DNA from 3 places in the Alteromonas sp. H02 genome. Region 1 is predicted to be linked to each of the others. Evidence: predicted binding sites of a transcription regulator. Region 1 holds the regulator's gene; each other region holds the start of a gene.
What was found. Region 1 encodes FNR, which switches genes on or off when oxygen is low (the NO sensors DNR and NnrR bind a similar motif). Its sites were predicted from a motif close to TTGATCTAGATCAA; they were not measured.

Region 1 (3,283 bases):
TCGGCTCAGCCACGTTTACCCAGGCAGACCCGTCTGCTGTACCGGTAAGCGCCAATGTGTACCTGGTTTGCAATGGCGAGTGCCTGGCGGCCTATGAAGTTACCGACAGTCTTAAGAGCGATACGGCTGAAACCCTCGCTGGGTTAGACAGCTTTCAGTTGGTGCTATTAAGTGGAGATACCCAGCAGAATGTTGATAAGCTGGCCGCTAAGCTGCCCCTGGCAGTGGCCACCGGTGAATTAACTCCACAACAAAAATATCAGGCGGTGCAAAAACTGCAGGCTCAGGGACATAAAGTCATGATGCTGGGTGATGGTATTAACGATGCGCCGGTACTGGCCAGTGCGGATGTTTCGGTTGCGGTGGGTAATGCCACTGATATTGCCCGCAATGCGGCGGACGTTGTGTTGTTGAGCGAGTCACTCAGCACCGTACCAGCACTGGTGGATATTGCCGCAAAAACCCGCCGCAAAATCCGCCAGAATATTTTCTGGGCGCTGGGCTACAACCTGCTTATTTTACCTTTTGCAGTTTCCGGCCTGCTGTTGCCGTGGATGGCCGTGATCGGTATGTCATTAAGTAGTATCATAGTGGTCTCAAACTCGACCCGATTATTAAAGTAAGGCGGTATTGTGAGTATAATTTATGTGCTGATCCCGTTGGCTATTATTCTGGTCGCGGTGGCGCTGGGGATTTTCTTCTGGGCGGTAAAATCCGATCAGTTTCAGGATCTTGAGCGCCAGGGCTACAGCATCCTGTTCGACGACGACTTACCCGAAGAAGAACGTCACCAACAAGCCAAAACCCAGGATAAAGCTAACAACGATAATGAGTGATTACAGCTTTATTTCGGCCTTTGTCGTAGGCCTTGCCGGCTCGTTACATTGCGTAGGCATGTGCGGAGGGATAGCCGGAGCCTTGCGAGCAGCAGTACCCGGCGGTCAGCCCCCCCTGCCCTATATTGTCAGTTATAACCTTGGGCGCATAACCAGTTATGCCATTGCCGGCGCCGTGACCGGTGTACTTGGTCAGGTGGCCCGCGCCTCAGTAAGCCATGGCCTGATGATTTTTCAGTTACTCAGCGCCGTGATGCTGATTGCCATGGGGTTATATCTGGCTCAGTGGTGGCGTGGTCTTGCTCACCTGGAAAAACTGGGGAACGGGCTTTGGCAACGCATTCGTCCGTGGTCGAAACGTTTTATACCGTTCAGGTCACCTTTATCGGCGTTTCCTTATGGTTTTATCTGGGGCTGGTTACCCTGTGGACTGGTTTATTCAACCCTTACCTGGGCACTAGTCAGTGGTGATGGCTTGTATGGCGCTGCAACAATGGCTGCCTTTGGACTGGGTACTTTACCCGCGTTGATTGCCGTGAGCCTGGGGGCTGGCTGGTTGTTAACGCTCCTGCAACACCCAAAGTCTAAGTCATTAGTCGCATGTTGCCTGATAATATATGCGATTTTCTTGATTTACCGCACCCTAACCGGTAATAATTAAACGACTCCCACACGGAGACGTAATCTATGTCAAAAGGCTCAGAATTTTCGATTCATTGTCAAAGCTGTAGTTTCAGCCATTTGTGCCTGCCGGTTTCGTTAAATAAAACCGAACTCGATTCGCTGGATGATATCATCGAGCGTAAAAAGCCGCTTCACAAGCACGATAAACTGGTTAAAGCCGGTGATAAATTTAACTCGCTTTACGCAGTGCGTGCTGGTTCATTTAAATCTTTTGTAAGTAGTAAAGACGGCGAAGAGCAAATCATTGGCTTTCATTTTCCCGGTGATATTATCGGCTTTGATGCGCTGCGCGAAAATGCTCACCAGAGCTACACCCAGGCGCTCGAAACCGCTATGGTTTGTGAGTTACCTTATGAAACGCTGGATAAAATGGCGGTTCAGTTCCCTAAATTGCGTCACCAGATCATGAGCTTTATGAGTGCCGAAATTAAGCAGGATCACGATCTGATGATGTTGCTTAACAAGCGTACTGCCGAAGAACGCCTGATATATTTTCTTGCGCATCTGTCCAAACGCTTTGAAGACCGTGGCTTTTCGCCGCGTCAGTATAACCTGAGTATGACCCGTAATGAGATTGGTAATTACTTGGGCCTGACCGTAGAAACCATCTCGCGTCTGTTAACTCGCTTCCAGAAGGAAGGCATTATCAAGGTTGATGGCAAACTTATCACTATCCTCGATTTTGAAGCGATGGATAATAAACTGCATAGCATGGATATTCCTTCCACCACTATTAGTTAGTCCGTTAAAAAGCTGTTTTTCTCTGGTTTTGTAGCATTACTTGATCCCAGACAAGTCTGAAACTGGAGAAACAGCTGTTCACGTCGTACACTCATAATGAATACTTCCCATGGAGAGTCGTTATGATTGAGTACAGCAACATCCTGGCCGTAGTAGAACCCGAAACGGACAACCAGCCTGCTATCTCCAGAGCCATTGAACTGGCCGAAAAAACCGGCGCATCCATTACCGCCTTAATGACCATCTATGATTTCTCTTACGAAATGACCACCATGCTTTCCGGTGAAGAGCGTGAGGCCATGCGTCAGGCGGTGGTGAACGAGAGAACAGCCTGGCTTAAGGGACAACTGGCAGAGTACGGCCAGCCTATAGAGGCTGCCGTGGAATGGAATAACCGCCCTTATGAAGCCATTATTAAATACGCCCTTGCCAGCAAGGCCGACATTGTGGTGAAAGCAACCCGCTCTCACGATGATTTACGTTCAGTAATCTTTACCCCCACCGACTGGCATTTAGTTCGCAAGTGCCCTGCTCCGGTACTGCTGGTTAAAGAGCACGACTGGCCCCGGGATGGCAAAATTGTAGCGGCAGTTAACGTAGGAACGGAAGACCGCGAACATGCCCAGCTGAATGATCGCCTCACTAATATTGCATTGGATTATGCCAGGTTGCTGAGCGGTCATGTTCATCTGGCCAACTGCTATCCGGGCACGCCGCTAAACATTGCCATTGAGGTGCCTGAGTTTGATCCCGAATCTTACAATGCGTCGGTGAAAAACCATCACCTTGAGGAAATGGAAAAACACAGTAATCAGTACAGCATTCCGCTGGATAATTGCCATGTAAAAGAAGGATTACCGGAAAAAGTTATCCCGCAGGTCGCCAAAGAGCTGGATGCCGAGCTGGTGATTATTGGTACCGTAGGTCGTGTAGGCATTTCAGCAGCACTCATTGGCAATACCGCCGAACACGTTATCGATGAACTCAACTGTGATGTACTGGCAATTAAACCCGAAGGCTTT
Region 2 (3,283 bases), 590 kb from region 1:
GATATGCTGCGCGGTGACCGATACCTGTCCATCGTCAATAAAGGGATCCAAAGCGGCAATGGCATCGGCAAAGTAGTTGTTAAAATCAATCTCCCACTCTGATTCTATATCGCAAATAGCCAGGTTCAGGTTGCACATCAGTTGCATAATGACCTGTCTGCGCAGCATGTCATCGCGGTTCAATAACACACCTTTGGTCGTAAGGCTCGCAGGTGCATCCAGCGCTGCGTAATAATCGTTTAGGGTTTTAGGGTTCTGGCCGTACATATTGTAAACGGCTGAGATAGACGAAACACCCAAACCGAGCAGGTCGAGATCCCCCCGGGTGGTGTAGCCCTGAAAGTTACGGTGCAGCTCACCCTGACGTTGAGCGACGGCAAGTTCGTCGTCGGCTTTAGCAAAATGATCCATGCCAATCAGTTCGTAACCTACCTCACTCAGGGTGGCCATGGCCTGTTTCATTAATGCCAGTTTAAGCTCAGCAGAAGGTAACCATTCGTCTTTAATTTTACGCTGCGCCGCAAAACGCTCCGGCAGGTGTGCGTAGCTAAACAGTGAAACCCGCTCCGGCTCCATCGCTTTTACTGCCGCCAGGGTGGTCTTAAAGGTTTCCTCGGATTGATGTGGCAAACCATAAATGAGGTCGAGGTTAACCGATTCAAAGCCAACGTGTCTGGCATGATCTACCAGACTGGCTATATGGGACGTACTCTGAACCCGGTTAATCGCTTGTTGAACGTTATAGTCGGTGTCCTGTACACCAATGCTGATTCGGCGGTAGCCCACGCTGGCAAGGGCGCTGATGTAGTCGGTGTCGACTGTGCGGGGATCTATTTCGATACTGCACTGCGCATCGTCCGCAAAGTTGAAGGCGTCTCTTAGCAATTGCATTAAACGCTGATGTTGCTCAGGAGAAAGAAAGCTCGGTGAGCCGCCGCCAAGGTGTAACTGCCGTACTGTGTAATGGCCGAAAGCGGCTGCGCGCAGAACAATTTCTTTACTCAGATAATCCAGATAACGGTCTGCCTTATCGGCGTGACGGGTAACGACCTTATTGCAACCACAGTAATAGCACAGTGAATGACAGAACGGGATATGCACGTATAACGACAAATCCTGCGCAGGACTGGTTTGCGCGGCCGTTAGCAGGGTGGCATCACTCACATCGTTATTGAATTCCAGAGCGGTAGGGTACGAAGTGTATCTCGGGCCGTTGATGTTGTATTTATTAAGTAGCGCCGGGTCAAAAAAATCGATAGTTTGCATAGCCTGAATTCATCTGTTTTTCGTTATGGGAACCGGATAGTTCCTGATAAGCCATAGCATACAGACTCTGAGCAAAGACGATTTGATCTCGTTCAATAAAACGCGGCGAAGAAGCTTTTAGTTACCCGGTAAAAGGGGAACACCGGGTAACCAATAGTAGTCATTAAAAGTGGGTTCTGAGTGTAATGCCCCAGGTGCGCGGCATGCCGGGGTAAGCCATAATTTTGCCCGCCTGAACCGGCACGTCAAAACCATTTTTAGCCACGTACTCAGTATCAAACAGGTTTTTGCTCCAGACAATTAACTGGCTATCCCATGCCGGCATTTCCCACATCCAGCTGGCGTTAACCAGATCAAAGCTGTCGAGATGTTTGTAGGGATCGTTGGTGTCATCCATGAAGAGATCACCGGTGTACAGATAATCCACGCGCACTGTGGTGGGGAAGCTAAAGACGTCAATGTAATGCTCAAGACCCAGCGTATAGCGGGTTTCTGGTTCAAAACCAATCCGATCGCCGGCTCGTGAACAATACGGATCTTCCGTGTTTTGACGGCCCGGATCGTCAATGCCGGTGTGCCAGGTATAGGCAACCCAACAGGTGCCATTGTCAAACTCGTCGAAGGTAGCCAGAGTACGGGCAAAGTTTAGCGATATCTGAGTAGAGGCAACGGGTAACCAGACCAAATCAAATTCAACGCCTTTGGTACCGATACTGCCAGCATTTTGCAGATTAAAGCCAGTCCCGGTAAAAGTGGATGCCTGAAAGTCGTCGATATCCGTTTTATGCAGGGCAAGATTAAAGCGTAAATCGTAGTCAGGGAATTCCTGCTTCACACCCAATTCCCAGGCCCGGGACGTTTCGGCTTTGAATACCGGATCAAATCCGGACGCTATGCGGTCGGTATTGATGCCACCAGACTTAAATCCATTCGCCCAGGACAGGTAAATCAGGCGTTCATCATTGGGCTGGTAACTAATTTTAACCGTGCCCGAAACATTATCATCGGATAAGGATTCCTGCATGGAGGGCCGCGGCAGAATAGAAGCCGTATTAAGAAAATAAAAGCCCCAGCCCGGATTTTGAAACGGTGCGATGGCTGCCAGTGAGTCTGCGTCGGGCATCTGCATGGAAGCGAGCGCAGTGGCGATATCAGTTAAAGCTGGCACCGCGGCATAGGGGTTAGGAATATCTTGCCCCTGAGTGGGTAAACCATTAATGCCTGGCCCAATTTCGCTGAATTCGCCGTTGAGCGTTTTATCCTCGGTGGTCCAGCGGATCCCTGTAGTCAGACTCCATTGAGGCAGAAACGTCCAGTCTGTCTGGGCAAATACCGCATAGCTGTCTTGCGTCTGATCGGCACTGTGCGGGAAGTCGGTGCCTCCCGGCGTGGCGGGTGCCACTGGTGCTATCAGGCCACCGCTCAATGTACTGAGCGTATTAATGCCTTCAATAAGAGGCTGCAGTTCGGCTGCGCTGGTGGCAAAAAAGGCCGGAAAATCACTGCCAATCATGTTATTGAAATCGAGGTCAAGGCGCTGATGAAAGTAAAAGACACCGGCAATGGCAGATAACGAGGGCGAGGCATAGTGAACCCTGAGTTCCTGAGTCACCGCACGTTGGGCCGAGTCATTAGTAGTGGATAATAGCTCTCCATCGGAGAAATCAGAGTCGATATAGTCAAAGCTATCAAATTTTCTCAGTGAACTAACAGACACCAGCGATAAGGTGTCGCTGATTTGCCAGTCGATCTCTGCTGACAGTCCGCGATCCTGCATGGCCGAACGCGGCGTTGAACTGAGCGCCGTGGTGAAATCGAAATACTGCGCCTGGCTAAATACTCGGCCACCAATTAATGGCGACGCAATAAGGCTATCGGTACCATATTTACCCGGTATCTCGTTTGCCTGTGCGTTACTTTGCCAGGTGAGCGCCGCACAACAGCGTTCGTCGAGCTCGGCATAGTCTGCTATCACTCTTACCGACACGGCATCTGTGGGCGTATACAAGGCTTGCAG
Region 3 (3,283 bases), 2.1 Mb from region 1:
TTTTAACAGGGCAAAATAACGCTCACTGTCTTTCGGCGGGCGAATTTTCCCGGCGATGGTATCACCCGTACGCAGGTTAAAGCGTCTGATTTGGCTGGGTGAAACATAAATATCATCTGGCCCCGCAAGATAAGAAGAGTCAGCAGAGCGCAGGAAGCCGAAGCCGTCCTGGAGGATTTCCAGTACGCCGTCGCCAAAAATGTCTTCGCCACTTTTTGCGTGGGATTTTAGAATCGAGAAAATAATGTCTTGTTTTCTCGCGCGGGCCATATTTTCGAGGCCCATTTCTTCGGCAAGGGCGACCAATTCGCTGATTGGCTTATTCTTAAGTTCCGTTAGATTCATACTGGTGGGTCTTTGTGCTTGAACGTCTTTTAGGGAAATTCGTTAATTAATAAGAATAGTGCTTGAGCCCGGAGACGGGCTAGTAAGGATGTCAGGCAAGCCTAGACTCAGTAAAGGTAGCACCATATTTTACTATCGTCCAGACTAAATCCCGCAAATGTTAAAAAAAGATTGCGAAACCCTCACAGCCCTTTTTTCTCTATGCCCGCACCGACTGTGGTTGCTCAATACAGCGTAACAGCATGGCCATCTCAGGTGAGAATCCCTCAACCGCCGGGATCTTAACTTTATAACCACTGCCCGGTGCGACCACTACCGTCTCATTCTGCTGGGAGCGCAGGGTATCAAGGGCAATCTCGGTATTGCCGGCCGGCGTCATCACTTCCAGTTTGTCGCTAACGCTGAAGCGGTTCTTCACTTCCACGTACCACCAGTCGCTGTCACCATGGGTTACCTCTCCCACCAGCTGACGGGTATCACTGGCTGAATTACCGCGGGCATATTGTTGATAGTCCTGGTGGTTATGCCGTTGCAAAAACCCATCGGTATAACCGCGGTTAGCCAGGTGCTCCAGTTCCAGGAACCAGTCGGCATCGAATGCTTCGCCTCGCCACGCCGCATCAATAGCCTTACGATAAACCTGAGCGGTCCGTGCGCAGTAGTAAAACGACTTGGTACGCCCTTCTATTTTCAGCGAATCCACGCCAATCTCCACCAGCTGCTGAACATGCTGAATTGCCCGTAAGTCGCGGGAGTTCATAATGTAAGTCCCATGCTCATCTTCAAAGGCGGGCATAGGTTCATCGGGGCGCTGGGGTTCGGTTAATAAGAATGCCTGGTCAGTAGGCGTGCCTGTACCCAGAGTTGGCTCAACGGCATCACGAGCAGGAATAAACTGGCCTACTTCATTATCCACTGCCGCTTCCGCTTTATATTCCCAGCGACAGGCATTAGTGCAGGCACCCTGATTAGGATCCCGCTTATTGATATAGCCGGACAACAGGCAACGTCCCGAGTAGGCCATACACAAAGCGCCATGCACAAACACTTCAAGCTCGATATCCGGGCAACGCTGGCGAATTTCTTCGATTTCGTTTAAGCCCAGTTCCCGCGACAGGATAACCCGCTTGATCCCCTGTTGCTGCCAGAACTTTACGGCCGCCCAGTTCACGGCATTGGCCTGTACTGAGAGGTGAATTGGTAAGTCAGGAAAATGCTCGCGAGTGAGCATTATAATGCCCGGGTCCGACATAATCATAGCGTCGGGCTGTAACTCAGCCACCGGCGCCAGGTCTTGCACGAAGGTTTTTAACTTGGTGTTGTGTGGTGCAATATTATTAACGATATACAGCTGCTTATGATGAGCACTGGTGTAATCCCGGGCTTCCTGCAATTTGGCCAGGGTAAATTCGTTATTACGCACTCGCAGAGAATAACGGGGCTGGCCGGCATACACCGCATCGGCGCCATAGTGCAGTGCGTATCTCAGGTTTTTCATCGACCCGGCGGGTGACAGTAATTCAGGTTTTCGCATAACGTTAAAGTGACCGGTTTAAAAAAGCCGCTGAAGCTTAACCAACCTGTGCAGCAAGGGTATTAACCGAGATCAAATAAAGCGTATTTCAATCGAGTAGGAGGGAGTTTTACAACTCCCGTCCTCTTATATGGACTCCCTGAAGTAATCAACATCTTTTGAAAAATTAGTAGTAGATGCGCTCTTATATACGGGCTTTAAATGGAGAGCTACTCCTGCCCTTCGATGTATACGCACCAACAGTTCAATTCTCACACACAGTGTTTAGTCACTTGAGAGGACTGGCTGAATTCTGCTGGTTGGTCTTACCATTTATTTTCGCAATTTGTTGATTTACTAACTCTTAGGCTGCTAACAGTATCGGATTGTAATCGTCATTATTCTTTATTAGAGCAACAGCGGTTCTCACCGTTTTATTTGCTAACGCGATGGCAGCAACCTTCTTTCCCCTTCGGTCAACTAACGCCTTCAGCCACTGCTCTTTCACAGTCTTAGGCTCTCTGGATACTGCTTTATTCACTACCGACATTGCTCCCTGATAGAGCAAACTTCGCAATCTTTTATCTGCACAGTTTTTAGAAATATGTCCCAATCGCTCTTTACCGCCGGTCGAATGCTGCTTCGGTGTCAAACCTATGCATGCTGATGCATCCCGGCCTGTATTGAACTCTGTCGCATTTCCCAATCGAACGGTTAACCCCAAAGCAATCAAAGGGCCTACGCCTTCGAGTTTACTTAATTTCTGGCAAACAGGATTATGCCGCGTGTGTTCTGCTATGAGCCTGTCATAACTTTCTATTTGAGTCGTATAGAGTTGTAACATTTGTGACTGCGCAGCCAAAGCCTGACGATAATTCATCGGCAAGCCGTTTTCTGCATCTTCTAAAATGTCAGGCAGCGCAGTGACTAAATGATTTAACCCCTTTGCTATCACAATCCCGAATTCCGTCAACAGTCCTCGTATCTGGTTTGCCAACGCCGTCCTTTGCTCCAACTGCAGCATTCGCACCCGCTCCAGGGCCTGAAGACCCTGTTCATCTTCCTCCATGATGCCACAAGAGTTTATATGAGGTAATTGAGCCGCAATACCGATAGCGTAGGCGTCATTTTTATCTGTTTTTTGCTTTAATTGCAGCCCTTTTACTGCGCGAGGCTGAATGATTTTTACTTGATGACCATGCCGCCTCGCTAAACGCGCCCAGTAATTCGAGCCACCACAGGCTTCCATTGCCACTAACGCTGACACATGGTTTCCCAGAAGTGCTATCAATGCTTTACGACTCATTGCTTTGTTATAATCAATTTTTCCGTCACTGTTGAACTTGCAAACCTGAAAGGAATGCTTTGCAAGGTCAATTGCAATAATTGTATTCTTAATCATGTATGGACCCCTTTGGCTAATTT

Region 2: the regulator FNR is predicted to act here: its motif matches at 1,349-1,362, upstream of hemN (oxygen-independent coproporphyrinogen III oxidase).
Region 3: the regulator FNR is predicted to act here: its motif matches at 1,942-1,955, upstream of trhP (prephenate-dependent tRNA uridine(34) hydroxylase TrhP).

Annotation. Positions count from the first base shown of each region.
Region 1 is NZ_CM185021.1:2,566,350-2,569,632, reverse strand. Features, by position in the region: gene AC566Q_RS11940 (heavy metal translocating P-type ATPase) at 1-623, shown strand, start outside; gene ccoS (cbb3-type cytochrome oxidase assembly protein CcoS) at 633-836, shown strand; gene AC566Q_RS11930 (sulfite exporter TauE/SafE family protein) at 829-1,497, shown strand; gene fnr (fumarate/nitrate reduction transcriptional regulator Fnr) at 1,524-2,261, shown strand; gene uspE (universal stress protein UspE) at 2,384-3,283, shown strand, end outside.
Region 2 is NZ_CM185021.1:3,152,372-3,155,654, reverse strand. Features, by position in the region: gene hemN (oxygen-independent coproporphyrinogen III oxidase) at 1-1,266, opposite strand, end outside; gene AC566Q_RS14580 (TonB-dependent receptor) at 1,430-3,283, opposite strand, start outside.
Region 3 is NZ_CM185021.1:429,418-432,700, reverse strand. Features, by position in the region: gene rho (transcription termination factor Rho) at 1-345, opposite strand, end outside; gene trhP (prephenate-dependent tRNA uridine(34) hydroxylase TrhP) at 545-1,879, opposite strand; gene AC566Q_RS01965 (IS110 family RNA-guided transposase) at 2,223-3,260, opposite strand.